Regions from separate parts of the Priestia sp. ABM2_011 genome, predicted to be linked through region 1. Evidence: predicted binding sites of a transcription regulator. Region 1 holds the regulator's gene; each other region holds the start of a gene.

Region 1 (10,760 bases):
GTTTAGCAAAAACACAGGTCTCTGCGAAGCCGCAAGGCGAAGTATAGGGGCTGACGCCTGCCCGGTGCTGGAAGGTTAAGAGGAGGGGTTATCCTTTGGGAGAAGCTCTGAATCGAAGCCCCAGTAAACGGCGGCCGTAACTATAACGGTCCTAAGGTAGCGAAATTCCTTGTCGGGTAAGTTCCGACCCGCACGAAAGGCGTAACGATCTGGGCACTGTCTCAACGAGAGACTCGGTGAAATTATAGTACCTGTGAAGATGCAGGTTACCCGCGACAGGACGGAAAGACCCCGTGGAGCTTTACTGTAGCCTGATATTGAATTTTGGTACAGCTTGTACAGGATAGGTAGGAGCCTGAGAAGCCGGAGCGCTAGCTTCGGTGGAGGCGTCGGTGGGATACTACCCTGGCTGTATTGAAATTCTAACCCGCGGCCCTGATCGGGCCGGGAGACAGTGTCAGGTGGGCAGTTTGACTGGGGCGGTCGCCTCCTAAAATGTAACGGAGGCGCCCAAAGGTTCCCTCAGAATGGTTGGAAATCATTCGTAGAGTGTAAAGGCACAAGGGAGCTTGACTGCGAGACCTACAAGTCGAGCAGGGACGAAAGTCGGGCTTAGTGATCCGGTGGTTCCGCATGGAAGGGCCATCGCTCAACGGATAAAAGCTACCCCGGGGATAACAGGCTTATCTCCCCCAAGAGTCCACATCGACGGGGAGGTTTGGCACCTCGATGTCGGCTCATCGCATCCTGGGGCTGTAGTCGGTCCCAAGGGTTGGGCTGTTCGCCCATTAAAGCGGTACGCGAGCTGGGTTCAGAACGTCGTGAGACAGTTCGGTCCCTATCCGTCGTGGGCGTAGGAAATTTGAGAGGAGCTGTCCTTAGTACGAGAGGACCGGGATGGACACACCGCTGGTGTACCAGTTGTCTTGCCAAAGGCATCGCTGGGTAGCTATGTGTGGACGGGATAAGTGCTGAAAGCATCTAAGCATGAAGCCCCCCTCAAGATGAGATTTCCCATAGCGTAAGCTAGTAAGATCCCTGAAAGATGATCAGGTTGATAGGTCAGAGGTGGAAGCGTGGCGACATGTGTAGCTGACTGATACTAATCGATCGAGGACTTAACCAAACTTTAAAAGCGTAAGCTTTACTCAGCAATCTGTTACCTAGTTTTGAGAGAATAATCTCATATAAATGTCTAGTGATAATGGCAAAGAGGTCACACCCGTTCCCATACCGAACACGGAAGTTAAGCTCTTTAGCGCCGATGGTAGTTGGGACTTTGTCCCTGTGAGAGTAGGACATCGCTAGGCATTTTTATTTTGCTTTTTTATCATCGCGGGGTGGAGCAGTTCGGTAGCTCGTCGGGCTCATAACCCGAAGGTCGCAGGTTCAAATCCTGTCCCCGCAACCAACATGGTCCCGTGGTGTAGCGGTTAACATGCCTGCCTGTCACGCAGGAGATCGCGGGTTCGATTCCCGTCGGGACCGCCATGTTTTAGAAACGAAACAATGTGTTTCGTCTTTTTTATTGTTTGAACCATTTTTATATAAAACTTTACCGTCCTTAGGAGCAATCCTAAGGAATTTTTTATATACAAAGAAATTTCTTTGTAGAATTGCGATGTTAAAGATTGTTGGATTTCTTACTGGATATGTATAGTCCACAACGTTTACAATATATATATACAGATTGAAATGAGGTTCTGAATGAATGACAGAGATTAATGAATTTACGTTTATGTCTACGTCTCCTGATGAAACTAATCAGCTGGCTGCTCGTCTAGCAACTTTATTAGAAGCTGGTGACGTGCTGCTGCTTGAAGGCGATTTGGGAGCTGGAAAGACAACATTCACAAAAAGTTTAGCTAAAGGCTTAGGAATTGAACGCAATGTGAATAGCCCGACATTTACTATCATTAAAGAATACAAAAGCGGTCGCCTTCCTCTTTACCATATGGATGTGTACCGTCTAGGGGATGAATTTGAAGACCTAGGGTTCGATGAGTATTTTGAAGGAGATGGCGTGACGGTCGTGGAGTGGGCTCACCTGATTGAAGAGCAGCTTCCTAATGAATATATTCAAATCAATATTTACCATGAAAACGAAACGACTCGTAAAATCCTTGTAAAAGCGATAGGCAGTCGGTACGTTGAAATATGTAAGGAGCTTTTTAAAAGATGAAAATGTTAGCCATTGATACATCCAATTTTGTCATGGGTGTTGCTGTCGTTGAAGAAAACAAAGTAATTGGAGAAATTATTACGAATCTAAAAAAGAATCACTCTGTTCGTGTGATGAACGCTGTGGAATCTTTGTTAAAAGATTGTGATATTGCGCCAAGCGAGCTAGACCGTATTGCAGTGGCACACGGTCCCGGGTCCTATACCGGTGTACGCATTGGTGTTACCATTGCCAAGACACTTGCTTGGACTTTAAATATTCCTTTAATAGGTGTATCTAGCCTTGAGGCACTAGCAGCAAACGGTCGTTATTTTGATGGATATATTGCTCCGTTATTTGATGCGCGCCGTCAGCAGCTTTATACAGGACTATATGAATGGAATAACGAACGAGGTCTTGTAGAAGTTGAAAGTGATCGACTTGTTATTAATAAGGACTGGGCGGAACATTTAAAGTCATACAACAAACCTATTTTATTCATAGGCAATGATCTTTCCATGCATGAAGAGGCGTTAAAAGAAGTGTTGAGTGAACAAGCTGTATTTGCCCATGTTCAGCAGTTTAACCCAAGACCAAGTGAATTGGCTTTCTTAGGAATGAAGAAAGAGCCGCAGTCTGTGCATACTTTTGTTCCGAACTACATTCGTTTAGCTGAAGCAGAAGCCAACTGGCTTGCTTCACAGCAAAAAGGATAAAAGAAGGTATAACATGAAACTAACAATTAAGTTTCGTTTAATGGAAGTTAAAGATATTGATCAAGTAGTGAAAATCGAAGAGAAGTCTTTTACGACACCTTGGAGTGCAGAAGCATTTCAAAATGAGTTAACCAATAATCAATTTTCAACTTACATTGTGATGGAAGAAGGGGAAAATATTATTGGTTATTGCGGAACGTGGATTGTTATTGACGAAGCACATGTAACCAACATTGCGCTATTGCCAGACTACCGAGGCAAGGGACTCGGTGAATTGCTGCTGCGCAACGTGATGGACGTTCTTCGAAAACTAGGTGCTACGTCAATGACATTAGAAGTTAGGGTATCTAATCATATTGCACAATCATTGTATCAAAAGCTAGGTTTTAAACCTGGAGGTATTCGTAAGAATTATTATTCTGATAACAATGAGGATGCATTAGTTATGTGGGTGAATTTATGAATGAAAATCAATTAATTTTAGCATTAGAAACAAGCTGTGATGAGACAGCAGCAGCTGTGATTCGAAACGGTCATGAAATTGTAGCCAATGTGGTGGCCTCTCAAATAGAAAGCCATAAACGATTTGGCGGTGTCGTACCGGAAATTGCATCTCGTCATCATGTAGAACAAATTACAGTAGTAGTTGAAGAAACTTTAAATCAAGCGAACTTGACGTTTGCAGATATAGATGCAATAGCTGTAACGGAAGGACCAGGGCTTGTGGGAGCACTTCTTATTGGCGTAAATGCAGCCAAAGCGCTAGCATTTGCACATCAAAAGCCATTAATTGGTGTTCATCATATTGCAGGACATATTTACGCAAATCAGCTAATCAAAAAACTAGAATTCCCGCTCTTATCGCTAGTTGTATCTGGCGGGCATACGGAGCTTGTATACATGGAAAGTCACGGTCATTTTAAAGTGATCGGTGAAACAAGAGATGATGCAGCAGGAGAAGCCTACGATAAAGTAGCCCGCACGTTAAACCTTCCATATCCAGGCGGACCTCATATTGACCGCCTTGCACATGAAGGAGAGCCATTAATTGATTTGCCGCGTGCTTGGCTAGAAGAAGGATCCTATGATTTTAGTTTCAGTGGATTAAAATCAGCAGTTATTAACACTGTCCACAATGCGAAGCAAAAAGGTGAAGAGATTCTTCCACAAACACTTGCTGCTAGCTTTCAAGCGAGTGTCATTGATGTGTTAGTAACTAAAACGATTAAAGCTGCAAAGGAATATAACGTTAAGCAAGTTTTATTAGCAGGAGGAGTTGCTGCTAATAAAGGGCTTAGAGCAGCGCTAGAAGAGGCATTTGAACCCCTATCAAATATTGAGCTTATTATCCCGCCGCTATCTCTATGTACGGATAATGCCGCAATGATTGGAGCAGCAGCAAGCGTACGATTTGCTCAAGGAAAACGTTCAGATATGTCATTAAATGCAAACCCCGGTTTGGACTTGGAAGAGTAAGTGACGAATGAGATTTATTTCTCATTCGTCTTTTTTTGTGGATAAAAATGATTTATCAACAATATTCAATAAATTTAGAATTGACTGTGGATAATTATGTGGAAAAGTCCGTGCACTCAGTACACGGACCTGTTATCAACAAGTTTTAATTATGAAAATCAGACAGATATCCACTATTTATTCACAGAGTGGATAAAGCTTGCTATTAAGCGCATGAACAAGTAAATAGGATGAATAGATACGCAAAAATATAGGCTACTCTTCTAGAAGCAGCTGTAATTCTTCCCACTCTTCCATTAATGTGGATAACTGTGAAGAAATTTTTTCATTTTCACCGTTTAATCTTGATACTTCTTCGTGATTTTGATAAATTTCAGGGTAACAAAGAAGTTCTTCATTCGCCGCTTGGGCGGCTTCTAATTTGTTTACTTCAGTTTCAATTTCTTCAATGCGGCGCGTTCGCTGTCTCATCAATTTCTTTTGTTCTTTATCTTGTTTATAGGACTGTTTATCTACTTTTACCGTACGTTCTTCGTTTGCTTTTATATTTTCTAATTCTTTGATTTCCTCTATTTCTGCTTTCTTTTCTACATAATAGTCATAATCTCCAAGAAATTCTTCTACTCCTTCAGGAGATAGCTCTGCTATTTTATTGGCAATACGATTAATAAAATAACGGTCATGTGAAACAAATAATAGAGTCCCTGGGTAATCAATTAACGCATTCTCGAGTACTTGTTTGCTATCTAAATCAAGATGGTTAGTAGGTTCATCCAAAATTAAGAAGTTAGCTTTTTGAAGCATAAGCTTCGCAAGAGCTAAACGTGCTTTTTCACCACCGCTGAGCGTGGAAACGATTTTCAGTACATCATCACCTGAAAACAGAAAATTTCCAAGCGCTGTACGGATTTCTTTTTCAGGTTTGGCTGGGTAGTCATCCCAAAGTTCATTTAAAACGGTTTTATTAGACGTTAAATTGGCTTGCTCTTGGTCGTAATAACCAACCATTACATTTGAGCCAAAGGAAATGGTTCCAGTCTTGAAGCTGAGTTTATCCACAATGCCTTTTAATAAAGTTGATTTCCCCACGCCATTAGGACCAACCAACGCAAGGCTTTCCCCTTTTTTAATGCGAAGGTTTGCCTCTTGGACGACATAGTTGTTTTCATCATATCCGATAGACACATCTTCCAGATTTAAGACTTCATTTCCGCTTTGACGTTCAATTTCAAACGAAAAACTAGCTGATTTTTCGCCTTCGTTAGGTCGATTTATTAACTCCATTCGATCGAGCTGTTTACGTCTGCTTTGCGCACGTTTTGTAGTCGATGCGCGGGCGATGTTTCGCTGAATAAAATCATTCAGCTTTGCGACTTCATCTTGCTGCTTTTCGTACTGACGCAACTCTTTTTCATATCGCTCTGCTTTTTGTACAAGGTATTTAGAGTAGTTGCCCGTGTACTTCACCGTTGTTTTTTGTACGACTTCATACACTTGATTTACGACTTTATCAAGGAAGTAACGATCATGTGAAACGATTAAAATAGCTCCTTCATACCCTTGCAGAAACTGTTCCAGCCATGCTAAAGTTTCAATATCTAAGTGGTTGGTAGGCTCATCCAGAATAAGCAAATCAGGCTTTGTTAAAAGCAGTTTTGCAAGAGCTAGGCGCGTTTTTTGTCCACCGCTTAAGGAGGAAATAGGGGTGCTGTAGTCAAAGTTTGAAAAACGGAAACCGTGAAGAATAGATCGTGTATCCGCTTCATATTGATAGCCGCCTAAATCTTTAAACGTTACTTGAAGCTGATCATACTCTTTGGTTAGTTTTTCGTATTGAACTGAATCATTAAAAATGTCTGGATCACCCATCTTCGTTTCAAGCGTACGTAATTCTTTTTCCATCTTCTTTAATGGAGCAAAGACAGTCATCATTTCTTCCCATATGGAGAGTGTTGACTCAAGAACTGTATCTTGTCCCATATAATCAATGGAAACACCCTTAGGTTTAATAATTTCTCCGCTGTCATAGGAAAGCTGCTCAGCAATAATTTTTAATAAAGTTGATTTACCAGCACCGTTTCGTCCCACTAGGGCAATGCGGTCTTTTGATTGTACTTCTAACTTTATATTCGATAAAATGGGTTCTGCCCCATAGTATTTTGTAATACCGTTCAATTGTAGAATAATCATTTTTTCACCTCTAGTAGTATATCCATAGTGTATTTTAACATATTTTTAACTACAAGTTCTTCCTACAAGCGTTTGTAATTTGTAGAGGGACAAGGACAAATGATGAAGCGAATGTTTTGATTCATGAAATAAAATGATTTTACCTGCACATTTTATACAGGATACTATGTTAAGATAAGAGATAAGTGCATCTCTGAACTTATCTATGATGGATGTAAAAAAATCCGTCATGACTAACAAACCGATCCTTTGAAGGGCTAATTGCTTCGTTCTACATACCGACTTTAAGGAGTGCTGAATAGACAAAAGCCGTCGAGGTGTGAAGCGGAGTATATATAAAACAAGAGAAAAGAGAGAGAATTGGAAGCGCTACCTCAAAGCGGTTGATGCTTTGTGAAAGGTAATGCAATATGACTTGAAAATGTTAGTAATGACATACATGAACTGAGGGGGTACAACGTGAACACTGAACAATTAAAAATACCACAAGCAACGGCTAAGCGATTGCCGCTTTATTATCGTTTTTTGAAAAATTTGCATGCTTCGGGTAAACAGCGTGTGTCGTCAGCGGAGTTAAGTGAGGCAGTGAAAGTGGATTCTGCTACTATTCGTCGGGACTTTTCTTACTTTGGTGCATTAGGAAAAAAGGGATACGGCTACAATGTGAATTATTTACTTACATTTTTCCGTAAAACGTTAGACCAAGATGAAGTAACGAAAGTAGCACTGATTGGCGTAGGGAATCTAGGAACGGCCTTTTTAAATTATAATTTTATTAAAAATAATAACACCAAAATTGAGTGCGCTTTTGATGTGATAGAAGATAAAGTAGGTACGAAAGTAGGCGACGTGCCGGTTTATCATCTTGACCAATTGGAAGATTATATGAGTGATGACATCTCAGTAGCGATTTTAACCGTTCCTGCCACTGTTGCTCAGCAAATTACTGATCGTTTAGTGAGTTGCGGAATTAAAGGAATTTTAAACTTTACTCCTGCACGCTTGAACGTACCGGATGAGATTCGACTCCATCATATTGATCTTGCTGTAGAATTACAGTCGCTTGTCTACTTTTTGAAAAATTATCCTGTTGAATAAGGCGGACTGTGTTACGATTTCCTTAAGTCTAAATTAATAAGGAGAGTGGGAATATGGGGATTGGAGCAGGCAGTTGGATTATTATTGCGATTGTAGCACTGCTTATTTTTGGACCGAAACGGTTACCGGAGCTAGGAAGATCAGTGGGCCAAACGCTTAGAGAGTTTAAGCATGCCGCTAGCGGTGCATCAGAAGATCGTGAAAAAGATAAACAGCGTCAAGTAGATGACAAAGAGTAAAAGGGTGATCATAGTATGACCGAACAAGAAATGTCAATATATGATCATATAGGAGAGCTGCGAAAACGCATTTTAATTGTTTTATTTTTCTTTGTGATTGCCACAATTGGCGGCTTTTTTATAGCGGATAAGGTCATTGTCTATTTACAGCATGCTGATGAGGCAAAAAATTTAACGATGAATGCATTTAGGCTAACAGATCCAGTTAAGATTTATATGCAATTTGCTGTTATTATCGGCTGTGTACTTGCAGCTCCTGTTGCACTGTATCAACTCTGGGCATTTATTAGTCCTGGTTTATATGAAAAAGAGCGGAAGGTAACGCTTGGATATATTCCTGTTTCCATTTTTCTCTTTATCGGCGGTGTCTCTTTTTCTTATTTTGTGTTGTTTCCATTTGTCGTCGATTTTATGACGCGCGTTTCTGATGAGCTGAATGTAAACCAAGTAATTGGCATTAATGAATACTTTTCTTTTTTAATGCAGCTCACACTGCCTTTTGGCCTGTTGTTTCAGCTTCCTGTCGTCGTAATGTTTTTGACGAGATTAGGAATTATAACGCCTATGTTTTTATCTCAAATTCGAAAATATGCCTATTTCGTACTGCTAGTTATTGCCGCACTTATTACACCACCGGAATTGCTCTCGCACATGATGGTGACAGTGCCGCTCTTAATTTTGTATGAAATCAGTATCATTATTTCCCGCATTTCGTATCGCAAAGTGTTAAAGGCAAGAGCAGAGCAAGAAAGAGAAGATGTTAGTATGTAAAAAAACCACTGAAACAGTGGTTTTTTTATTTAGATGAATCATCTTGATTTTTATATTGCTGCTGCAATTTTTTAATTTTGTAGTGCAAGATAAAGATGCGAACCGCAAACCTGAAATCGAATGCGGCTACGAGTGCAAATAAGATTGTGGGGAAATTCCAAACGGTTTCCTGAGCATTTTGAATTGCCAAGTAGGTGAATAAAATCCCCATAATAATATAAATAAACCCTCGTGTTAAAGGGATATTCTTCATAAAAACATGCCTCCAAAAATAAACTGCATTTGTTCTGCTTGTTTTTGCATTTCTATAATTTTATCTGCAAAAATAGTTTGAGATAAAATAACGATTGTATTCATCAAAACATGAGCAATAATAGGTACAACAATTAGTCTCGTCCTTGCATAAAGGAATGCAAATACAAATCCCATAGCTGTATACACAAGTAAATGTTTAAAATCCCAGTGTACCGCAGCGAAAATAAGGGAACTAATAAATGCAGAGATAAAGAAATTGTATCGTTTGTGAAGAGAACCAAAAATAATCTTTCGGAAAATAATCTCTTCTAGTATTGGTCCAATAACAGACGTAACGACAATAAGGAACGGCGTTGCTTTAACAAGATTAACAATATTTTGTGTGTTTTCAGATACTTGGGTAATGCCAAGAGCGTGCTCAATCATACCTGCTACAGCTTGACCAGCCATAGCGAGAAACACCCCAAGGACTGACCAGACAACAGCAATCGTTTTTCCAGCATGTTCTATACGCATGGACATGTCACGGCGCAGCAGCAGTAAGACAATAAGTAAACCAAGGATAAAGCTAATGATAGTCCAATAAGTCAAAAGCATGACATTCGCTGTTCGAACTGGATAGTCATCAAACATTCCTGTTAATTTTAACAGCGGTATACCAACAACTCCTGAAAACTGCATAAGGATGTAGGTGAGGATAACATACCAATAACGTTTTTCCAATCTTCTATACTCCTTTAAAAGGTTTTTATGTATATATGTCGAAGAAGTACTGTAAAGTTAGTAATTTCTTCTTGCTCGTATTGTAACATACATATTATTGAACAGAGAAAAGAATGCTTTATTTCTCAAAATCGTCGAAACCTAAGACTATTATATGTAGTTGTCGTAAATTTTAAATTTTTTTTGTTTAATACTTGCAAAAAAAACCCACTTTGTTTTAATATAATAATTGTGTTAGCACTCGTTGAGGTTGAGTGCTAATAAAAATGCAAACATATTATTTGAGGAGGTTGTTTCACTTGTTAAAGCCATTAGGTGATCGCGTAGTGATTGAACTTGTAAAATCTGAGGAAAAAACAGCAAGCGGTATCGTGTTACCGGACAGTGCAAAAGAAAAGCCACAAGAGGGTAAAATTGTTGCTGTTGGTACAGGCCGAGTATTAGAAAGCGGTGAGCGTGTAGCTTTGGAAGTAGCTGCGGGCGATCGTATCATCTTCTCAAAATATGCGGGTACTGAAGTGAAATACGAAGGTACTGAATACTTAATTTTACGCGAAAGCGATATTTTAGCTGTAATCGGCTAATTTTAACCACAAACTTATCATACGTAAAAAATAGATTATTAAGAACATCTTGAGGAGGTCAAAGAACATGGCAAAAGACATTAAATTTAGCGAAGAAGCACGTCGCGCAATGCTACGTGGTGTAGATACATTAGCAAATGCTGTAAAAGTAACGCTTGGACCAAAAGGTCGTAACGTTGTATTAGAAAAGAAATTCGGTTCACCGCTTATTACAAATGACGGTGTAACAATTGCAAAAGAAATCGAATTAGAAGACGCATTTGAAAATATGGGTGCTAAATTAGTAGCCGAAGTTGCTAGCAAAACAAACGATGTTGCTGGTGACGGTACAACTACTGCAACAGTTTTAGCGCAAGCAATGATCAGAGAAGGTCTTAAAAACGTAACGGCTGGTGCTAACCCAATGGGTATCCGTAAAGGTATGGAAAAAGCAGTAGCTGTAGCGGTTGAAGAACTAAAAGCAATCTCTAAACCAATTCAAGGTAAAGATTCAATTGCTCAAGTAGCGGCTATCTCAGCAGCTGACGAAGAAGTAGGTCAATTAATT
Region 2 (11,022 bases), 2.7 Mb from region 1:
GTAACCGATTTAGAACAACCGAAGTCTTCCATCTTTTTGATAAGAGATGGTAAAACGGCTTCTGAACTTGCTGTTGTAAAAGCAAGAAGCAGCTCGTCTTTTAACACTTTTATGAGCGTAAACATGCTTGTTCCAGCCATTTTAGCAATAATTCCAAGAACCACAAGCACAAAGAAAATCATGGTGAAGTAAACGGCGAACACTAATTTCCCTAATGGAATAAGTGATCCGACACCAAACTTTATAATATTAACACCAATAAGTGCAAATACACCTACTGGAGCAAATTTCATCACCAAATTAGTTACCCAAAACATTGCATCCAAGACGCCTTCAAAAAAGGCTAAAACAGGTTTTCCTCTCTGTCCAATCGAAGCTACGCCTACACCAAACAGTACGGAAAATAAAATGATTGGTAAAAGATCGCCTTCTGCTACCGACTGAAAGACGTTTGTCGGAACAATATGAAGAAGCTCCTGAGCAATCCCTGTACTTTCAGACGTTTTTGCCGTTGCCTCATATTGAGAAATATCGCTTTTTTCAATATGTCCCATATCAACCCCTGCACCAGGGTGGAATAAGTTCGCGGCAATAATCCCCACTACAATCGCAATGGTTGTAACAATTTCAAAATAAAGAATTGTTTTTCCGCCAAGCTTACCTAATTTTTTGATATCGCCTACTCCTGCGACCGCTACGATTAATGCTGAAATCACGATCGGTACGACAATCATCTTAATTAAATGAATAAATATGTCTCCAATTGGCTGTAAAATAGAAATGGCCGTATCGCTTCCGTAAAAGATAGCACCTACAGCTACGCCTAAGATCAGTCCAATTAGAATCTGAGTTGCTAGACCTAACCTTTTCACTTTCTTGCTCCTTTCGCACAGTTGACTTTCACCCATCGAGCATATGCGGTTCAACGAACCGTGTATAAATATACATCCTTACAGCACCTTATGTAAACAGTTCTTTACTAATAAGGATGTAAGGCCGCACATGCAAATTTTTAAAAGCCACGGTTCTGTTTTATCATATCAAATAATTGTTGTACACTGAGATTTTTTTGCTAAGTATTTTTCTATTTTTGCTATTTCAGCGAATAAATAAAAAAAATAAAATTTTATATTGAAATATGCATTTTAGGTTAGTATAATACGATACATGTTTATTTTTATTATTCGAATATAAAATTCTGAAAATTTTAATTATTCAACACGATAATAAAAAGCATTTATAATTTTGGAGGTTTTAATGTGTCAAACAAAGTTCCTTTTTCATTTATAGTGGTTATTGGCTTTATGCTTTTTGCCCTATTCTTCGGCGCAGGTAATTTAATTTTCCCTGCAATGTTAGGTCAGTCTGCTGGAAGCAATATTTGGTCAGCAAATGCTGGATTTTTAGTAACGGGTGTAGGTCTGCCTCTGCTAGGCGTTCTCGCATTTGGTTTTTCCGGAAAAGAGGATCTGCAGTCTTTAGCTAGTCGCGTACACCCAGCTTTCGGTATTATCTTTACTACGATTTTATACTTGGCAATCGGACCGCTTTTTGCAATGCCAAGAACGGGAAGTGTTTCGTTTGAAATTGGCGTTAAGCCTTTTTTATCAGAAAATTCAGGTCACCTTCCCCTTATCATTTTCACGGTAATTTTCTTTACGATTACGTGCTTTTTTTCGCTAAATCCTGCGAAAATTGTCGATTTAGTAGGAAAAGTTTTAACACCTATTAAATTAACGTTTATTGGAATATTGGTAGTTGTAGCCGTTGTGAACCCAATTGGAAAGTTCGAAGCACCAAGCGAAGCTTATACAACACACTCATTTTTCAAAGGCTTCCAAGAAGGCTACTTAACAATGGATACATTAGCATCATTTGTTTTTGGAATTATTATTATTAATGCAATTAAAGAAAAAGGGGCAAAAACCAACCGACAAATTATTACAATTTGTGCAAAAGCTACGGCTATCGCTGCCGTTATTTTAGCTCTTATTTATAGCGCATTGTCCTATATGGGTGCTTCAAGCGTATCAGAGCTTGGACGTCTTGATAACGGAGGTACGGTTTTGGCTGAAGTATCAAATTACTACTTTGGCTCTTACGGAGGAATTCTTTTAGGTCTGATGATTACCGTTGCTTGTTTAACAACAAGTGTAGGTCTTGTAACATCTTGTTCATCTTTTTTCCATAAGCTGTTTCCAAAGGTCTCTTATAAGTTGATTGCTGTCATTTTATCAGCTTTCAGTGCCGTTGTAGCAAATTTTGGCCTAACGGAATTAATCGCTATTTCGGTTCCAGTCTTAACAGCTATTTATCCGTTAGCTATTGTGTTAATTGCTTTAACATTCTTACATCCTTTATTTAAAGGACGTTCTGAAGTTTACCAAGTAAGCCTTCTGTTCACGTTTATCGTTAGTTTATTTGATGGCTTAAATGCTGCTGGATTCAAAATTGCCGCAGTAAACGATCTGTTTACATCGATTCTACCTATGTATGGAGTGGGTCTCGGCTGGGTAGTTCCTGCTATTGTAGGAGGATTAATCGGTCTTGGCATTACCTTCCTTCGTACAAATGATAATACGAACAGAAACACTTCAAGAAAATTGATTAAATAAAAAGAGGATGCGAGTGCATCCTCTTTTTATTTTGGCGTCTTATGAATAAGGAGTTTTTTTCTCCGTTAACTTCACTTCTTCCTTTAACACACGTTTTTCATATAGATATTTATCCGTTCGTTGAAAATGATATTTATCAGCTTTTTCTTTTTCAGATGTGGTCAAAAGCACTTGACCATCAGAAGCAGCTGACACACCAAACGTTTCATTTTGATAAGTAGCATACGGAGCTACAAAAAACACTTCTTCAACAGCATCACGAGGAACTTCTTTTGTAAAAGTCGTGTCATTGTATGGAATGAATCCATTTGCTACATCGCCTTTATCATAGCTAATCAGCTTTACACACCCGTTTTCCGTTTCATAACATTCGTAGTCTCGTTCATTATATGCTGCATACAAACCTTTTCGAATCATAAAAAACATTCCTTTACATTGGTTTAGCAACCGCTGGTACAAATCGTTTTTCTTCTGCCACGTAGGTAGCTAAAAGTACTTCTTCCTCATTTACCACTTGATATAGTTCCGCTCCGTTTGCTGGTGGATAATAGTTATCAAATTTGAACTCTGGAACGGTTTCCCCGTTTCGAAATCCTGTAAACCCATTAAGCGTACATGGAAGTCCATAATTATTACTAATTAATCCCTTTTAGTAGGTCTCAAAAATAAAACACACCATCTAAAATAGATGGTGTGTGAAGTATAGTAAGTAATTAAGAAATTTGTTTAAGTTCTGATGAGAGTTTTAAAAACTCTTCTTTATTTTTCATCAATAGCGTGCGGTCGATTTCTTCTTTTAGCTGTGCTTTACGAAATTCTGCAATCGCCTTGTCTAAAATCATCTCAGCGAATAATGCATCAAGCACCTTTCCGTTGGATTTTTGCGGTGAATTAAGTAAATTCTTTTTCATAAGAAATCAACTCCTTGGCTTTTTTATAATATAACACAAATATTCTGACTTTTCAATCATTTAAACCAAGTATTTTACATCTATTTTTTTCCACATAAAAAGGCCGCCCTTTTGTTATAAGGCGCGGCCTTTTATTACGAATCTGCGGCTTTTTCTTTTACTTCCGCATAGTAGTTTTCATATTCAATAAATTCAGGAGCTTGATGAGCTGCCATGATACCGTGGTAACTGATGTCTAAGCCCACTTCTTCTTCTTCTTCCGTAGATCGAAGCGGAACCACCAAGGAAATAACCTTTAACCCTATCCACGTCGTAACAAATCCCCAAGCGCATAGAGCAATTAATCCGAGAAGTTGAACACCTAATAACGTCCAGCCCCCTCCTGTAAACACACCGCCGTCTGTAGAAAACAAGCCCACAGCCAACGTGCCCCATATTCCCGAAGCAGCGTGTACAGGAAAAGCTCCTACAGGATCGTCGATTTGACGTGCTTCGAGCCAGTTTGTAGCTGCCATCATTAATAAGCCAGATACAGCTCCAATAAAAATAGCAGATGGTGTGTTAACAAAAGCGCACCCGGCCGTAATGCCAACCAGTCCGGCAAGCGATCCATTTATTACAGAAGGTGCATCTGAACGGTTGTAGCGAAATAAAGTATAAAATAAAGTAGCTGCTCCGCCTGCTGCTGCTGATAACATTGTGACAATAGCAATGTGACCAATTCTAACGTCAGTGGCACTTAGCGTACTTCCTGCATTAAACCCGAACCATCCAAACCATAATAAAAAAGCACCAACTGATGCAAGCGGCAAATTGCTTGGAAGAGAAACAGAACTAATTCCATTTTTCGTGAACTTCCCTTTTCTCGGTCCAATCATTATTGCAGCTGCTAAAGCTGAAAAACCGCCAAGAGCATGGATAACTGCCGAACCGGCAAAATCAAGCATTCCTAGCTTACTAATCCATCCGCCTCCCCAAATCCAGTGGCCGGCTATAGGATAAATAAATGTAGTCATTAAAATCGCATATAAAAGGTATGCGCGGAAATTAATTCGTTCTGCCACCGCTCCAGAAACGATAGAAATGACCGCAATAACAAACGCACATTGAAACAGCCAAAATGTTTCAAGCCCAATTGGAATGTCAAGGTGCGATAAATTACCTGAGAGCGCAAAACCGCTTTTACCGACGATTCCGCCTAAATCATCTCCGTACATTAATCCAAACCCAATTAAATAGAAACAAAGCGTTCCTATTGTAATATCAGCGAATACTTTCATAATAATATTGACGCTATTTTTATATCGGACAAAACCTGCCTCTAGCAAGGCAAAGCCGCCTTCCATTAGCAAAATCATCGCCGCTGTTAATACAACCCACGTCGTATTTATACCTAAACTTAGTTCATTAACACTCATATCCCAACGCCTCCACTGCTTTTTAGTCGTTTTATTTCTTGTACAATAGCAGGCGAAAGCGTAATTTCACTTGTTTCTTCATTTTCCGCTTTTATTAATTCAAGAACTTCATGAAGTTCTCGCATTTGTGCTTTAAGGTGATCAATTTTTTTAAAGCGTTCCTTTACGTATACCATATACTCGACCGCTTGATGCTGACTTAAAGGACGCCCGGTAAAAAATTTACGAAACGGTGATAGTGATTGGTACCAAGCTTCTTCAGCACGTTTCTTCTCTTCGTATTTACTAATTTTCGCTTTTATATCTTCTATTTCTTGTGCTTTAGCTTCTTTTAACTTCATTATAAATTCAATTAATTTTAATTGAGGCAATGTAATGACCACATTATGATAAAGTTCATCCACTATAACCATGTTATATCTCCTTACATAAGATGTTATATTTAGATTATATGTAGAACACTATAGTAAGTCAATGTAATTTTTTGAAAACTCTTTAAATAGTAAATGCGCCCTATCTTTTTACTACTTATAGAATATTAAGTTCGTATGTGTTGAAATATGACGTTATTTGTTTTATCGTAGGAAGAGGAATTATGTTAGTTCCCTATTTTAATTTTATTTACCTAGGCAATTATTCGCTTTATTTTTTATAAACTTTTATTAAACAAAGGGTTACGAGGTTCTTCACTTATTTTTTCAACGAAATGAGTTGATTTTATCTCGTATTAAAATTAAAATAGAATTATGTGCAAGATTTCACAACTTCACAATGTAGTTTGAAAGTCTAGCAGATAACTAGGAACTACATATGCAACAGTATCCAGCAAAGGAGGACTTTTCATGTCTCAATCAACTATTCAAAAATCAGCTGCAGAGGAAAATGCTGCTGTACAAACAGAAGCGGCGGTTAACAAAGGTCAAGCGGATGTGTTAGATCAATTGTTAAAGCCTGAAGTACAAGAAGCTCTTACTGTTCTTGTAGATAATTTACCAAAATTATCTGAAATGGTAACGGTGCTTACAAAAACTTACGACGTTGCGCAATCATTATTAACTGACGACGTATTAAAAGAAGATCTACTTGGTGGAGTAAAAGAATTTATCGAGCCAGTAGAAGGAACAGTAAAAGGTCTTGCAGCTACTGCAATCGAAGCAAACGATCGTGCAGAAGCAAATGCTTCTAATTCAATCGGTTTATTCGGTTTATTACGCATGCTTAAAGATCCACAAGCTCAAAAACTATTCCGCTTTGCACAAGCGTATTTAGACATTACAAACGAAAAACAAAAATAATTTTCATTAAAAAGTGTGGACGGAGGATCGACTATGTCAAAACATATTTTAATTTTAGGCGGCGGTTACGGTGGTTTATTAACTGCAATGACAGCTCGCCAACACCTAAGTGCGGATGAAGCAAAAATTACAGTAGTGAACCGTTTTGCTACTCACCAAATCATTACAGAATTACACCGTCTAGCTGTAGGCGGCGTTTCTGAACAAGCGGTAGCTTTACCACTTGATAAATTACTTAAAAACTACAACGTTGATTTAAAAATTGCAACGGTAAAAGAAATTTCACCAGATCAACGTGAAGTATCTCTTGAAGATGGTACAAAGTTAAGCTACGACTACCTTGTTACAGCTTTAGGTAGTGAAACTGCTTACTTCGGTATCCCTGGTTTAGAAGAGCACAGCTTCGTTCTTAAATCAGTAAATGATGCAAACCGTTTACGTGCACACGTAGAAGCTTGTATCGCTGAATACAGCAAAACAAAAAATAAAGCTGACGGTACAATCGTAGTTGGCGGTGGCGGATTAACAGGTATCGAACTTGTTGGTGAATACGCTGACTTAATGCCAAGCCTATGCCTAAAACACGGTGTGGATCCAAAAGAAATTTCTCTATACTGTGTAGAAGCAGCTCCTACAGTTCTTCCAGGCTTCCCTGCTGAATTAGTAGAGCGTGCTCAATCAAGCTTAACAAAACGTGGCGTTACATTTGTTACTGGTACACCTGTAACAAAAATGGATGCTACAACTGTTGAACTTAAAGACGGCAGCAAAATTGAAACAAAAACAATGGTATGGACTGGCGGAGTTCAAGGTAACTCTGTAGTTGCTAACTCAGGTATCGAAGTAAACCGCGGTCGTGCACTTGTAAATGAATTCTTACAATCTACATCTCATAAAGATGTATTCCTTGCTGGTGACTCAGCGGTTGTAATGGGTCCAGAAGGTCGCCCTTACCCACCTACTGCTCAATTAGCTTGGCAAATGGGTGAAGTTGTAGGCGTGAACTTAGCAGTAGCTATTCGCGGCGGAGCAATGGAATCATTCGTTCCTGTCTTCTCTGGTACACTAGGAAGTCTTGGACGCAAAGATGCAATTGGTACAATCGGCGGAAACAAAACGCAATTAAAAGGTTTACCAGCATCACTTATGAAAGAAGCAAGTAACGTTCGTTACTTATCTCATATCAAAGGATTATTCGCATTAGCTTATTAATCCGTCTTAAAACGAAAGAGGGAAATTCCTCTTTCGTTTTTTTTTATTTACATAAGCCAAGAAATAAGAAGCGGCAGCGTAACCAGCGATAAAATAGCACTAATAACAAAAGCAGAGGCCGTTTCGTTTTCCATGCTTTCAAACCGCAAAGCAATCATCGCAGCTACAGCAGATCCAGGAAAAGCTACCAGTAAAATAGCTTTTGTCACTTCATCTGAAGACAACCCTATCCATACTGCAATTCCAAGCATAACGATCGGTTGAACTGCTACTTTTAAGACAGCGATCCCGAGCGCGCCTTTACTGAAGTTAATTTTTCCAATTCCAATCGTTACTCCTACCGCAAACAAAGCTGCTCCGGATGTGATACTTCCAATTTGATCAAGCATATCCTGTAACAGTTTAGGTGACTGAAAGCCGCAAAGCGTTAAAATCACTCCAATTAACGGGACGCATGCCAAAGGCTCAGATAGACCATGCAAAATAGAATGAACCGTTACTTTGAATAAACTTGTTTTCCCTTCCCCTTCTTTTCGTCCCCTTTGGCCAACGGTTCCCAAAATCGTTGCCAACGGATCTAAAATCGCATTCACCACGATTCCTGTTATAGCAATTGGAATCGCTACGGCGCCTGCACCGAACAATCCTCCGAGTACTGGAATGCCCATAAAAGCAAACGTTGGCTGAGCTGAGTTTAGAGCAAACATGGAAGAAGAAGTTAACGTATGCTTCCCTGCATACTTCACGATGAGCAATATAATGAGATAAAACCCTACAATTCCTAAAATCAGCGCTACTAAAAACGGCCATTCGTCTATGAGTGTTTTTCTTGGCGTTGTTGTTACACCTACAAATAAGTGTGCAGGAAGCGCAAACTTCGTTACTAATGTGTTGAGCCCCTTAGAAGTTTGCTTATCAAATTTTTTAAAGCGCCCTGCTAAATAACCAAGCAAAATGACAAAAAAGATGGGCGCGAGAATGAGAAAAATTTGACCTATGCTCATTTATCATTCACCTCATTCATTTTTTGCCTTAACCGGTTTATAAACAGGCTGCCATACCGCTGCTTCTACAAGTTCAGTTACATTTTTTTCGGTAACAGTCGCTACGTTATCTTTTACAGCAGCATCGGCAACTGCTACAGCAACCGCTTTTGATACTTTTTGAAGATCTTTAATGTTGGGAAGAAGCGTATCTCCTTTTGTATCTGTTTCTGCTATACGCGCTACTGCATTGGCTGCTTCTGCAAACATAGATTCAGTAAACTTTTGAGCGCGAACCACAATGGCACCTAAACCAAGACCCGGAAACACAAACGCATTATTAGCCTGTCCGATTTCATAAGTGTTCCCGTTATATTCAACGGGTTCAAATGGACTTCCCGTTGCAATAAGCGCTTTTCCTTCCGTCCATTTTATAATATTTTCCGGAACAGCTTCAGCAAGTTTAGTTGGGTTGGAAAGCGGCATGATAACGGGGCGCTCTACATGTTTGGCCATTTCTTTAATGATTTCTTCGGTAAAAGCATCCGTGACGCCTGACGTTCCAATTAAAATGGTAGGTTTCACTTGTTTCACAAGCTCCAACAGTGAAATTTTATTTTCATCGCCCTTTTCCCATTCTTTAATCTCTTCATTTTGGCGAACATATGGCTGTTGAAAAGGAGCTAAATCTTCCATATCTTCCGTTAACAGACCTCTGTAATCATATGCCCAAAAACGATCATATGCTTCTTCTTCAGATAACCCTTCAAGCATCATCGCACTATGAATACGATCAGCATTCCCAATTCCAGCAGATCCCGGTCCAAATACAACAACCCGCTGATCTTTTAAAGGCGTACCTGTAATACGGACGGCTGTTAAAACGGCTGCAAGAGTAATTACTCCCGTTCCTTGAATATCATCATTAAATGTTAAAATTTTATCTCCGTATTCTTTCATAATGTGACGCGCATTAATATTCCCAAGATCCTCCCAATGAAGAAGCGCTTTAGGAAACTTGGCCGTTATTTCTTTTACAAATTGAGCGATAAAACGATTATAGTCTTCTCCTTTTACTCGTTCATGACGATTTCCTAAATACAAAGGATCTTCAAGAAGCTTTTTATTATTGGTCCCCATGTCAAGAACAACAGGCAGTACGCGGCTTGGGTCAATTCCTGCTGCAGCTGTGTAGACCGCTAACTTTCCAACTGCGATATTGATCCCTCCTACTCCCCAGTCCCCAATTCCTAAAATACTTTCTGAATCCGTGACTACAAGCAAATCAATATCTTCGCTGTCGAGCCCTAAGTTTTCAATCGCCTCACTTAATCTGTCCGCTTCATTTACGGATAAATATAAGCCGTCAGGACGATGGTATTCATGGCTGTATTCTTGAATAGATTGACCTACAGTAGGCGTGTAAATAATGGGAAGCATTTCACTTAAATGATCGGTTAATAAACGATAAAACAACACAACGTTCCGGTTATGCAGATCATTTAACGAATTATTTTTTTGAAGATCATTCGGTGCTTTTTTGAACTGCTCATATGCTCTTTTTGCCTGCTCTTCTAACGTTAAGACCGTTGGAGGAAGAAGTCCCTGCAGATGAAGCTCTTTTCTTTCTTCTTCAGTAAAAGCAGAACCTTTATTTAAATAAGAAGTGGATAAAACTGATTTTCCTTTTAGTGAAGTTGAAATTGACCCATCTCTTTCTACTTTATACGCTCTCATGTTTTTACCTCTTTTCTTGAACAATTAGATAGGGTTAGGTTCAGCAAAGAGATATATTTTTAACCATTTATTTTTAATGAAAACAAAAAAGAGATTGAGCCATAACTACATCAATCCAATCTAAAGACGACCAAACGGTATAAATGAAATCTACGTTCAACCTAACAATAAAAAAATCCGAACGATTCATCGTTCGGATTTTCCTTACACGAAAATACGTTTTTTACACCATGCTATAGTCTTCGTGCTCACTTTCTGAGTAATTAGGCGGCTGTATATGGGAAGGCACAAGACATTCATAGCTTTCCCCTTCTAGCCTATCCTCTAGCTCTTGTTTCGCTTGACTAATCAGCTCTTGATTTTCTATCATTTCAATCGCCGTAGCCGCAATGGCTTTTCCAGCTAACAACATCGCATCGTGAGCATACTCTGTTTTCCCTTGAGCAACAGCTTGCCATGTATGAAACGGCGTAGCATAAGCCCACGTTGCGGTCACGCACTGTGCAGTTGGAACATTCCAGCTAACGTCTGCGACATCGGTTGATCCCGTCATGAAGGAAACATTTTTAGACATAGGAGCAATTTGGTTGAAGACTGGATGATTTGCTAAAGCTCTGTCTAGCAGTGAACCGACTTGTTTTTTTGCTGCTTCTTTGTCTTCAGCGGATGTAGACTCGTAAATAGCTTTGGCGAAAGCCATGTCTTCTTGTTTCACTTCAGCCAAATTTATCTGCATCATTTGCTTATGCATCAGCTGCTCCATTGTTTGATTTGGAATTAGATTAGCGCAGGCTCCTTGAATTTCCTGTTCCACTTGTGTTTCAGTCATTAAAGCCGCTCCCTTTGCAATT
Region 3 (11,022 bases), 3.4 Mb from region 1:
AAAGAGAATACATTTACTTCAAAAGTTTTGCGCAGCTGATCCGTTTCTAAATCAGCAAGATCTTCTACTGCCTGCTGTTTACCTGCTACGAGCGCTAAAACGTCTAATCCATCTAATTCTTTATAAGCTTTTTCTACTAGCTCCTTGCAAAAAGATTCTTCGCCTACATCACCAGGTATGAGTACTGCTTTTCTGCCTTCTGCCTCAATAAGCTTTTTTACTTCTTCTGCATCAGCTTGCTCTTGTGGCAAGTAATTAAGCGCAACGTCCGCTCCTTCTCTTGCGTAAGCGATAGCTGCTGCTCGGCCAATACCTGAATCCCCACCTGTTACAAGAGCTTTTCTGCCTTTTAATTTACCTGCACCTATGTAACTGTTCTCCCCGCAGTCTGGGATGACGTTCATTTCTTTTTGTACACCAGGCGGTTCTTGATACTGCTTTGGATAGTCTTCATGGAAATATTGAGTTAATGGATTATTTAACTTTGACATATTCGTCACTCCTTTATAAATCAACCTTAACCAACTAAGGAAAAGTTTTCTATATACTTGTTCTTCCCCTCTTCTTCTTTCATAAACATGTTTGATGTGCTCTACTATCCTCACCTTTCTTTCTGCCATTCCCCTTCAATCAACAGCTGGATACATGAAAACTACATTCACCATCACAATAAAAAAATCCGAACGAGTCACGTTCTCTCTTGAGAACCTTGACTCCTTGTTCGGATCTTCTTTTAACTAAAATACGTTCCCCCCCTCTTTAAATAAATGAAATAGTGAGAGCTTTGTATTTTGCTGTGCACAACAAGTTTTATTTCTCGTCTGTGCCTGCTACTCTGTTAGTTCTACTTGTAAAGGCTTTGATTCCTCTTCAGCTTCTTTAGGGGTGCGAACGATTAACACATCACATTTGGCATAGCGCAAAATATGCTGAGATACACTTCCAATTAAGATACGCTCTACCGCGTTTAACCCGGTTGCACCGCATACAATTAAATCAACGTGCTTATCGGGAGCAATTTTTTTAGATATTTTTGTTTTAGGAGAACCGTGTTCAATTAAGGTTTCGACTTTCGTTACTCCAGCCTTAATGGCTAGGTTACTATAGTTGGCTAAAAGTTCTTCAGCAAATTTCTCTGCATCTTGAAAGCGTGTATCGGTATAAAATGCATAAGGTGATGGACTTAACGCCTGTATATCGATAACGTGACAAATTATCAAATGAGCGTTATTTTTTTTCGCACTGTTAACTGCTTTTTTGAATGCCCACTCCGCTTCTACAGAACCGTCTACTGCTACGAGGATGTTACGATAAGCCATATTCATCATAATCTCTCCTTTAACATTCGTTTATAAAGAACTTTCTTTGCTACACTTTTATTGTACTTCTTGCGCAAGCGAAAGTATGTGATTTTTATCACAAGTTATAGAAATTAATAAAAAATAGAGCCGTGTGGGGGCACGGCTCCATTTTTATTGAACTTGAGAGTTAAAAGTCATTATCCAAACAGATCCTGCTACAATCGTAATAACAAAAACGATTCCAAGTATTAAAGCCATCACATTATAACGAGGCTTTTCTCCGTCTTTAATATGCATAAAGAAAAACAATTGAACAAAAAATTGAAGCACGGCCATTCCTAGAATGCTAGCTAGTAATATATTTTTAGCAAGTACGTGGTTTAATACCAGCAGCAGAGGAATAATGGTTAAAATAATCGAGAAAACAAATCCGATTGTATAAGCTTTTAACGACCCGTGGTTCTCCATCTACATCACCCCCATTAAATACACAACCGTATAAAGGAAGATCCAGACAGCATCAAGAAAATGCCAGTATAAGCTGATAATCGTCACTTTTCGTTTTGTTACAGAGGTAATTCCGTATCGTTTTAACTGGATTGTAATTGAAATCATCCAAATGATTCCGACCGAAACGTGCAGCCCGTGTGTACTAACCAGCGTGTAGAAAGCCGTAAAAAATGCGCTCGTAGAAATGGTTGCTCCTTCGTGAACCATTGTTTGAAATTCATGAATTTCAAGTCCAACAAAGCATACACCTAAAAGCAGAGTTACAATTAGCCAGCCAATTAAAGGCTTTATTTTTCCTTTGTGCATGCTTAACACGGCCAATCCGCTTGTAAAGCTGCTCGTTAATAAGATAAACGTTTCAGAAACAAATCCTGGGACTTCAAAAAATTCCTTTCCTGTAAGGCCTCCCGCAGTATGATTAACAAGAACGGCATATGTAGCAAATAATGCTCCAAATAAGATACAGTCCGTTACGAGGAAAAGCCAAAAACCCATAACTTTGATTTCATCATCATGTTCATGGTGATGTTCTTCGTGATGCGCTGTCGCATATGCCATGTTACCCGACCCTCCCTACTGAATCTTCTGTATGTCGAATTTCATCCACGGGAATATAATAGTCCGAGTTGTATTGAAAAGAACGGGCTAGTAAACAAGCTCCTACTCCTGTCAAACCGAATATCGCTACCCATACCCAGTGGAACGTTAAGCCAAAACCAGCAATGAACCAGAAAACCGACATGATAAATGGAATACCTGAATTCTTAGGCATATGAATTGGAGAAAAAGCCGCTGTTTCCTTCGCTTTTTTCTTTTTTCTTTCTTCTTTTATCGTCCACCACGCATCTTGCCCGGTTACTGTTGGAATCACTGCAAAATTGTAGTGCGGCGGCGGTGAAGGAATGGACCATTCTAATGTACGGCCATTCCAAGGATCTCCTGTTACATCTCGTTCTCCGTACTTAATGCCATGAAGAATCTGCCATGCTTGAAAGATAAACCCTATGCCCATAAAGAAGGCTCCCACTGTAGAGATAACGTTCAGCGGTCCCCATCCCATGTCAAAATCGTACGTATAAATACGGCGTGTCATTCCCATAAATCCTAATGCATATTGAGGCATGAAGCATACGTAAAAACCAATATTCCACGTCCAAAACGCCCATTTACCAAGACGGTCATTTAACTTAAAGCCAAACATTTTTGGCCACCAATAGTACAAACCTGCAAAAAAGCCGAATACAACGCCTCCGATTAATACTTGGTGAAAGTGTGCAACTAAAAAATAGCTATTATGATACTGATAGTCTGCGGGAGCTGCTGAAAGCATAACACCGGTTGCTCCTCCTACAACAAAGCATGGGATAAAAGCAATTGTCCATAGCATTGGCTGAGTCATTTGAATACGGCCGCGGAACATCGTAAATAACCAGTTGAACACTTTAACACCCGTTGGAATTCCGATAGCCATCGTCGTAATAGCAAAAAACACATTTACATTAGCACCTGCACCCATCGTAAAGAAATGATGCACCCATGTGAAATACGATAGAACGCTAATAATCATCATTGAAAAAACCATAGATTTATAGCCAAATATCTTCTTTTGAGAAAACGTTGCAACAATTTCAGAAAAAATGCCGAATGCCGGAAGCACAACAATATACACTTCAGGATGTCCCCACATCCAAATTAAGTTAATGTACATCATCGGATTTCCACCGCCGGTCATGGTAAACAAGTGTCCGTCAAAGAAGCGGTCGACAAACAATAAAGCAAGCGTTACGGTTAATACAGGAAACGCGAAAATGATAATAATACAGCTTGCTAGAACAGACCACGTGAATAGCGGCATATGCATAAGTTTCATGCCAGGCGCACGCATTTTTAAAATGGTCATAATAAAATTAATTCCAGAAGCCAAGCTGCCAATACCTGATATTTGAATGCCCCAAATATAAAAATCTTGACCTGGTCCAGGACTGAACTGCATGCCAGAAAGCGGCGGATAACTCAACCACCCTGCATCTGGCGATCCTCCGATTACAAACGACAAATTGAAAAGCATGGCGCCAAAGAAAAATAGCCAAAAGCTTACCGCGTTTAAAAAAGGATAGGCGACATCTCTTGCTCCAATTTGAAGAGGTACAACAATATTAAAGAAAGCAAACATAAGCGGCATTGCCATAAATAGAATCATAATGGTTCCGTGCGTAGTAAAAATTTCGTTGTAATGATTAGAATCTAGAAAATGCCACTGAGGGAATGCTAGTTGCATACGCATCAATAATGCATCTACTCCGCCTCGAAACAGCATTAACAATGAAGAAAGCATATACATGATTCCAATTTTTTTATGATCCACCGTTGTGAGCCACTCACGCCATAGCCACTTCCATTTTTTAAGATACGTAAGAACAAAAATAATACCGGCTAGTGTTAACAAAATGGCGACATCTGCTCCATAAATCATCGGTTCTCCAGTCACAAAAAAATGAGCTGAAAAATCTTTTAATTTGTCTAACAACTTAGTTTCCTCCTTCCTGGTGCTCATGCTGTGTATGTGCTTGTTCTTCAGAAGACACATTCATAGTCTTCATGTCTTCATTTTTCATATGGTGATGCTGACTATAATATTGACCACCGTTTTTAATGACAGTTTCTTGGAACAAACCTTTAGGAATGGTAGAGTACGATTTCTCTAAAGAAAGACCGTGTTTTGCAAGACTGTTATAATCAGCTTTTGTTAAAGCTGGTGCTGTTTCTTTTACTTGCCTTACCCACTGATTAAATTCTTTTGTCGATGTAGATTTAACTTTAAAGTTCATATGAGCGAACCCTTCACCCGTAAAATTAGCACCTGAACCAAAATATTTTCCCTTGTGATTAGCTTGTAGCCAAAGCCCCATGGCCATTCCCGGCATTGTATATAATTGTCCTCCCAACTCCGGTACCCAAAAGGAATTCATAGGTGCATCTGACGTTAGCACGAATTGAACGGGCACATTCTTTGGAATGTTGACATAGTTCACTGTCGCAATATCTTGATCCGGATATTGAAATAACCATTTCCAGTCAAGGGATGTTACTTCAATTGTTAGCGGCTTTACATCTTTTTGCGGCGGATTTACTAAGTCATACGTCGTCTTGGCCGTAGCGAAACCTAAAATACCAATAATAATAATAGGGATGCCCCACCAAATAAATTCAAGACGCTTACTATCGTCCCAGTCTGGCCGATACGGAGCCTTGTTTCCAGGCTTATCACGGTAGCGTAAAACGATATACACAAGCAGCCCTAAAACAGGAATAACAACGATTGTGCATAAAATTATGGAAAAAATAATTAAATGGTATTCTTTTTGAGCCACCGCCCCCTGTGGATTTAAAATCAAATAACGACTATCACAGCCTGCTAAAAAAATTGTAATGAATACGGAGAGAACGATTAACTTGCCAATATGCATTGATTTTTGCTTTATCACCTAAGCTCAGGCTCCCTTCCTTTAAATCTCTGTACATAATAATGGTATATAAACGTTCATATTAGAGATGCATCTCAACAGATCAAAAGGCTAAAAACCTCCTAACATATTGAAGTTTGTCATGACATATTGCTTACTCCTAAAAAATTATCATGTTGTATGTTTAAAAGGTGTGATATTTCTCACACTTGAAGCGATTTTTATCTAGTTTAAATGGCTTTACCATAATTTCGTCACATATTTGGTTAAATGTGGTGTGAAATGCCTTGCTCCTAGCGCGTAGATTCTGATAAAAGTAAAAAAGCTCTTCCAGTTCTTATTAACTGGAAGAGCTTTTTGGGAGTAATGAAGTATGGAGCTTTATTTCTTACTAGTTTGTTTGCTTTACTTGCTGAAACATCCAATCAATCATTTTCTGATTCCGATACGTTGGAACCCATGAAGCATGGTCATACTTTAATTCTTTAGGATATTCCGTATATAGCGGATGCCCCCCAGATTTTTTGTGAATTCATTGCATCGTTATTTATATTTACGATAAAACACTCCTCATAAAAAAACTATATTTCTATTTTTAAAGAGGCTTATCACTATAGCAATATCCTTTAAAAAAGCTATCCACTTTCTTCATAAAGGTTACATATTAAAAACACCTAAAGATAGTTTAGGTGTTTTTGAAAGTTTTATATTCATCTTTCCTCTAAGCAAAAGCTTAATGGTTATATGGCCTTCTTACTCTTTGAAGCCTCTTGTTTTTTTCTCCACATATTTTCCATTTGTTCAAGAGTTCTACCTTTTGTTTCAGGAACAAATTTCCAAACAAATAAAGCAGAAAGTACACTCATTAAACCGTAGAAACCATATGTTAATCCTCCGCTATATTCCATCATCACAGGATACGTAGAGGAAATAAAATAGTTAGCTGCCCATTGAGCAGCTACGGCAATAGCTACAGCACGACCTCTAATTTTATTAGGAAAAATCTCTGAAATGAGCACCCAACAAATTGGCCCCCATGACATCATAAAGGAAGCTGTATAAATAATGATAAATACAAGCGTCCCTATACCAATGATGTTTGAAAAAGCCATGCTTGCTACACCGAACATTCCAATGGCCATTCCGATAGACCCTGTTATTAATAAAGGTTTTCTTCCCAAACGATCAACTGTCAAAATTGCAATTACTGTAAAAATAACATTTACTAATCCCATAATAATAGTTTGCAGCATAGAAGAACCTTTAGCTGCTCCCATGCTTTCAAAAATACGCGGAGCATAATATAGAGCTACATTGATTCCTACAAACTGTTGAAATACAGAAAGCAGTATACCTACAACGATAACTAATTTTCCATATGCCAATAATTTTCCAGACGAAACATTGGTAGAAATTGTTTGTTTAATATCTTCTAAAATTGATTTCGCTTCTGAAGACCCATTAATTTTAGTTAGTATGGCTAAAGCTTTTTGATCTTGATTCTGTATAGCTAAGTAGCGAGGCGTTTCAGGAACTAAAAACAAGAGTGATGCAAAGAGTAAAGCTGGAATAGCTCCTGAAGCAAACATGTATCTCCAACCCACATCATTAATCCATTCTAAGGTTTCCCCATTTGCAATACCCCAATTCACGAAGTAAACGACTAACATTCCAAAAATAATCATAAATTGATTGAATGATACCAATCTGCCGCGAATATCTGCCGGTGCAATTTCTCCTATATAGATGGGACAAATGGCTGATGCTAAGCCAACACCAATCCCACCTATAATGCGGTAGAAGTTAAAAGCTAGTAATAAAGAGAGTGTCGGTTCCCCTTTTGTGAAAAATAAAAACTCAGGATAAGAAGCTCCTAACGCTGAGACTATAAAAAGAATAGCTGCTAGTATAAGTGATTGTTTGCGTCCTAGTTTCGTCGCAAAATAACCAGATACCAATCCTCCAATAATACATCCTATCAAAGCACTTGATACAGTAACACCGTGTGCTAAAGATCCTAACCCTAAGCTGTCAATAAGATACACCTTTAATGATTCTTCAGCTCCAGATATTACAGCTGTATCATATCCAAACAGTAACCCTCCGATAGCGGCAACTAAGGTAATAGAAAAAATATATAATGAGTTTCGATTTTGTTTCATGCGTTGTTAAAAGCAGTTAGTTAAGAGTAACAGTAGAAGTTCTATTTCTAACTGAGTTCGCACTTATTTGAATGCGTTTTCAAATTCTTGGAACACAAAAGAAATTTTCGTCGTCTATTGGACTAACTGCTCTTATCCTCCCCTCTAACGTACGTATTTTTCTATCGAATCAAATCTTACTACAGCATTTTCCATACTTCCTTTTGTGTCAGGTATATCGATATACAACCATAATCAAATAATACAAGCTACTTTCATATGAGGCTCCTTTTTAAAGTAAGGTTGTATATTTTGTAATCTATTACTTCCCTTTAAATTCATCTAGCTTTTTACTTAGGTCGTATGTTTGAAGATATACTTCTTTATATAATTCATAAAGCTGTTTATAGACTTGTACATGTTCTGCGTTAGGATAATATGTTTTTGAAGACGTAATAAATACGTTTGCACACTCTTCCAATGAGTTGTACCAGCCACAGCCATAAGCTGCTAGCATGGCTGCTCCTAACGCTGGGCCTTGTTCAGTAGATAACTTTACGATTTTTGCATTAAAAACGTCTGCTTGAATTTGAAGCCAGTGATCGTTTTTTGCTCCCCCGCCGATTGATACAATAGACGTAATTTCCTTTCCGTTTTCTCGAAAAATTTCAATTGATTCATTTAATGAAAACGTAATCCCTTCAATAACTGCCCGCGTAAAGTCTCTCTTTTTATGAGAGGCATCCATCCCTATAAAACTTCCGCGAATCGTAGCATCTGCATGCGGTGTACGTTCCCCGACTAAGTAAGGGGTAAATAAAAGGCCGTTTGAGCCGATTGGGACATTTTTTAGGTCGGCCAACAATTCTTCAAACGTATCGTTTTCTGCGAAATTTTCCTTAAACCAGCTTAAACTGTGACCAGCGGATAATGTAACGCCCATTGTATAAAAGGCATTTTCTTTTCCATGATTAAAATAGTGGACTTTTCCACCAAAGTCTCTATCGCTTCGTTCCTCATAAGAAAGAACAACCCCAGATGTCCCAATGCTACATAGTGTTTCCCCTGATGATAAAATGCCGGCGCCGATTGCTCCGCAAGCATTATCAGACCCGCCTGCAAATACTTTTGTTGAAGTAGCTAACCCCGTTTTTTGAGAGAATGATTCACTAATATTGCCTATGCATTCACTAGATTCGACTAGTGGCGGACAAAGGTTAATATTGACTCCTACTAATTGGCAAAGCTCACTATCCCATTTTTTCTTGCTGATGTTTAATAATAATGTACCGGCAGCATCTGAATATTCACTATGAATAAAGCCAGTCATCTTAAAACGCAAATAGTCTTTGGGTAGCATAAATACAGCTGTTTTTTTAAATATCGCCGGTTCATACTCTTTTACCCACAATAACTTAGGAAGAGTAAATCCTTCTAAAGCCTGGTTTTTTGTTATTTCTAAAAGACGTTTTTCTCCAATCACTTTATAGAGATGATGACATTGTTCTGTTGTTCTTGTGTCATTCCACAAAATGGCGTTACGTAATAGGTTATAGTTTTCATCCAGCAGCACAAGGCCATGCATCTGTCCAGAATAACTAATTCCTTCTATATCTTCGGGTTTTATATTAGCGTTAGCAATTAATTCATTTAAAGCACTAGCCGTCTGCTGAACCCATTCTTCAGGATTCTGTTCGCTATATCCTGTTTTTTCATGAAGGAGAGGATAATTTTTAGAAACCACAGCGCAAATCTCGCCTTTTGTATCAACTAAAACCGTTTTTACCGCACTTGTTCCTAGATCAATTCCAATTACATATTTCATCTTGATACCTCCGCGTTTATAAACGAGAGTAGAAATTGTTTCTACTCTCGTTTGTCCTTTAAACTTCTAAAATATATTGATTTAAAATGGCCTTTAACCGTTCTTGTCTTCCTGATTTATTCACAATATTCGGATTTTTAAACGCGTACTGCTCCAGTGTATGGAAGTTAGCTTTTCCTTCCACAATCTCAAGCCCAATTCCCTCTTTAAAGCTGCTGTAACGCTCGTTGATAACGTTTTCGAAAACACGATCTTCTACTAATTTATGTGCTACTTTCAATCCTTGAGCAAACGCATCCATTCCTGCTACATGAGCATAGAGTAAATCGTCTTGTTCAAAAGAACCTCTGCGTACTTTGGCATCAAAGTTTAATCCTCCGCTGCCCAACCCTCCATTTTGCAGGATTTCATACATTGCTAGCGTCGTAGAATATAAATCCGTCGGGAATTCATCTGTATCCCAGCCTAAAAGAGGGTCACCTTGGTTTGCATCCACTGATCCTAATAAGCCTTGTACTCTAGCTACTCGTAATTCGTGTTCAAATGTATGCCCAGCTAACGTTGCGTGGTTAGCTTCTAGATTAAGTTTGAAGTATTTATCTAATCCGTATTGTCTTAAAAATGAAATAGTTGTTGCTGCATCGGTATCATACTGATGTGTCGTAGGCTCTTTAGGTTTAGGTTCAATTAAAAACTGCCCCGTATATCCAATTTCGGTTGCATAATCTACAGCCATATGCATAAATCTGGCTAAGTTATCTAACTCTAACTGTAAATTTGTGTTAAGCAGTGTTTCATATCCCTCACGGCCGCCCCAGAATACATAATTTTCTGCGCCTAGTTCTTTTGCTGTTTCAAGCCCCTTTTTTACTTGAGCCGCCGCATAAGCAAATACATCTGCATTACAAGAAGTAGCTGCACCATGAACGAACCGGGGATTTGTAAACATATTCGCTGTGTTCCATAATAACTTTACGTTACTTGTTTGCATGTATTCTTTGATCATAGTGACGATAACATCAAGATTTTTATTTGTTTCTTGCAACGTACTGCCCTCAGGAGCAATGTCTCGATCATGAAATGCGAAGAATGGAACATTTAATGTTTCAAAAAGTTGAAAAGCTGCCTCAACTCTCGCTTTTGCTAAATCCATTCCATCATATCTATCCCAAGATCTTTGCATAGTAGCTGCGCCAAAAGGATCCGTACCATCTGCTGTAAACGTGTGCCAGTAAGCAACAGAAAAACGCAGCTGATCTTTCATCGTTTTACCGCCTACTACTTCTTCAGGGTTATAGTATTTAAAAGCTAAAGGATTTTTAGAATCTTTACCTTCATATAAAATTTTGTTTACGCTTTCAAAAAAATTAATTTTATTAGTACTAGTTTGGACCATTTGTCATTTCCCCCTTTGATTTAAGTGAACAAGTTTATCCATCAACTATCTTATTTGAGTTAGTTTGTTTATCCAATAAACTAACTTTATCTCATCATATACAAAATAAATGTTTATTTCAATGTTTTTTTTAGAAAATTTAGTTATAATATTAGATATGATACTTTTAAATATCTAATTCAACCTTCTAAAAACACCAACTTAGTTCGATAGATAAACAAAGGAGTGGTTATTATTCAAATTGCAGATCAAGCTTTAGTAAAAAAAATGAATCAAAAATTAATATTAGATGAAATTTTAAAGAACTCCCCTGTCTCCAGGGCAACTCTCTCTGAGATTACAGGATTAAACAAGTCAACTGTCTCCTCCCAAGTAAATACCCTGC

What was found. The regulator Rex, encoded in region 1, represses fermentation and respiration genes when NADH is low (regulators of the CRP and FNR family bind a similar motif). The targets are predictions, from matches to a motif close to TTGTGAAATATTTCACAA.
Region 2: ACXAE4_RS14660 (DUF1641 domain-containing protein) is a predicted target of Rex. The motif match lies at 5,691-5,708, and genes of this name have one in related genera.
Region 3: ACXAE4_RS18575 (cytochrome c oxidase subunit II) is a predicted target of Rex. The motif match lies at 5,467-5,484, and genes of this name have one in related genera.

Annotation. Positions count from the first base shown of each region.
Region 1 covers NZ_JBSWUB010000001.1:28,954-39,713, reverse strand. The annotation lists rRNA gene ACXAE4_RS00205 (23S ribosomal RNA) at 1-1,126, shown strand, start outside; rRNA gene rrf (5S ribosomal RNA) at 1,195-1,310, shown strand; tRNA gene ACXAE4_RS00195 (tRNA-Met) at 1,335-1,411, shown strand; tRNA gene ACXAE4_RS00190 (tRNA-Asp) at 1,416-1,491, shown strand; gene tsaE (tRNA (adenosine(37)-N6)-threonylcarbamoyltransferase complex ATPase subunit type 1 TsaE) at 1,712-2,182, shown strand; gene tsaB (tRNA (adenosine(37)-N6)-threonylcarbamoyltransferase complex dimerization subunit type 1 TsaB) at 2,179-2,877, shown strand; gene rimI (ribosomal protein S18-alanine N-acetyltransferase) at 2,891-3,340, shown strand; gene tsaD (tRNA (adenosine(37)-N6)-threonylcarbamoyltransferase complex transferase subunit TsaD) at 3,337-4,353, shown strand; gene ACXAE4_RS00165 (ABC-F family ATP-binding cassette domain-containing protein) at 4,609-6,543, opposite strand; gene ACXAE4_RS00160 (redox-sensing transcriptional repressor Rex) at 7,003-7,641, shown strand; gene tatA (twin-arginine translocase TatA/TatE family subunit) at 7,695-7,880, shown strand; gene tatC (twin-arginine translocase subunit TatC) at 7,896-8,651, shown strand; gene ACXAE4_RS00145 (YdiK family protein) at 8,677-8,904, opposite strand; gene ACXAE4_RS00140 (CPBP family intramembrane glutamic endopeptidase) at 8,901-9,629, opposite strand; gene groES (co-chaperone GroES) at 9,929-10,213, shown strand; gene groL (chaperonin GroEL) at 10,281-10,760, shown strand, end outside.
Region 2 covers NZ_JBSWUB010000001.1:2,708,246-2,719,267, reverse strand. The annotation lists gene ACXAE4_RS14690 (cation:dicarboxylate symporter family transporter) at 1-872, opposite strand, end outside; gene brnQ (branched-chain amino acid transport system II carrier protein) at 1,260-2,615, shown strand; gene ACXAE4_RS14680 (hypothetical protein) at 2,655-3,032, opposite strand; gene ACXAE4_RS14675 (IDEAL domain-containing protein) at 3,329-3,526, opposite strand; gene ACXAE4_RS14670 (ammonium transporter) at 3,661-4,944, opposite strand; gene ACXAE4_RS14665 (hypothetical protein) at 4,941-5,357, opposite strand; gene ACXAE4_RS14660 (DUF1641 domain-containing protein) at 5,787-6,239, shown strand; gene ACXAE4_RS14655 (NAD(P)/FAD-dependent oxidoreductase) at 6,273-7,451, shown strand; gene ACXAE4_RS14650 (AEC family transporter) at 7,499-8,455, opposite strand; gene ACXAE4_RS14645 (NAD-dependent malic enzyme) at 8,468-10,171, opposite strand; partial or broken gene ACXAE4_RS14640 (M20 family metallopeptidase) at 10,395-11,022, opposite strand, start outside.
Region 3 covers NZ_JBSWUB010000001.1:3,467,096-3,478,117, forward strand. The annotation lists gene ACXAE4_RS18550 (SDR family oxidoreductase) at 1-491, opposite strand, end outside; gene ACXAE4_RS18555 (universal stress protein) at 831-1,325, opposite strand; gene cyoD (cytochrome o ubiquinol oxidase subunit IV) at 1,473-1,769, opposite strand; gene cyoC (cytochrome o ubiquinol oxidase subunit III) at 1,770-2,369, opposite strand; gene qoxB (cytochrome aa3 quinol oxidase subunit I) at 2,371-4,338, opposite strand; gene ACXAE4_RS18575 (cytochrome c oxidase subunit II) at 4,340-5,278, opposite strand; gene xylE (D-xylose transporter XylE) at 6,016-7,437, opposite strand; gene xylB (xylulokinase) at 7,739-9,241, opposite strand; gene xylA (xylose isomerase) at 9,300-10,637, opposite strand; gene xylR (transcriptional repressor XylR) at 10,872-11,022, shown strand, end outside.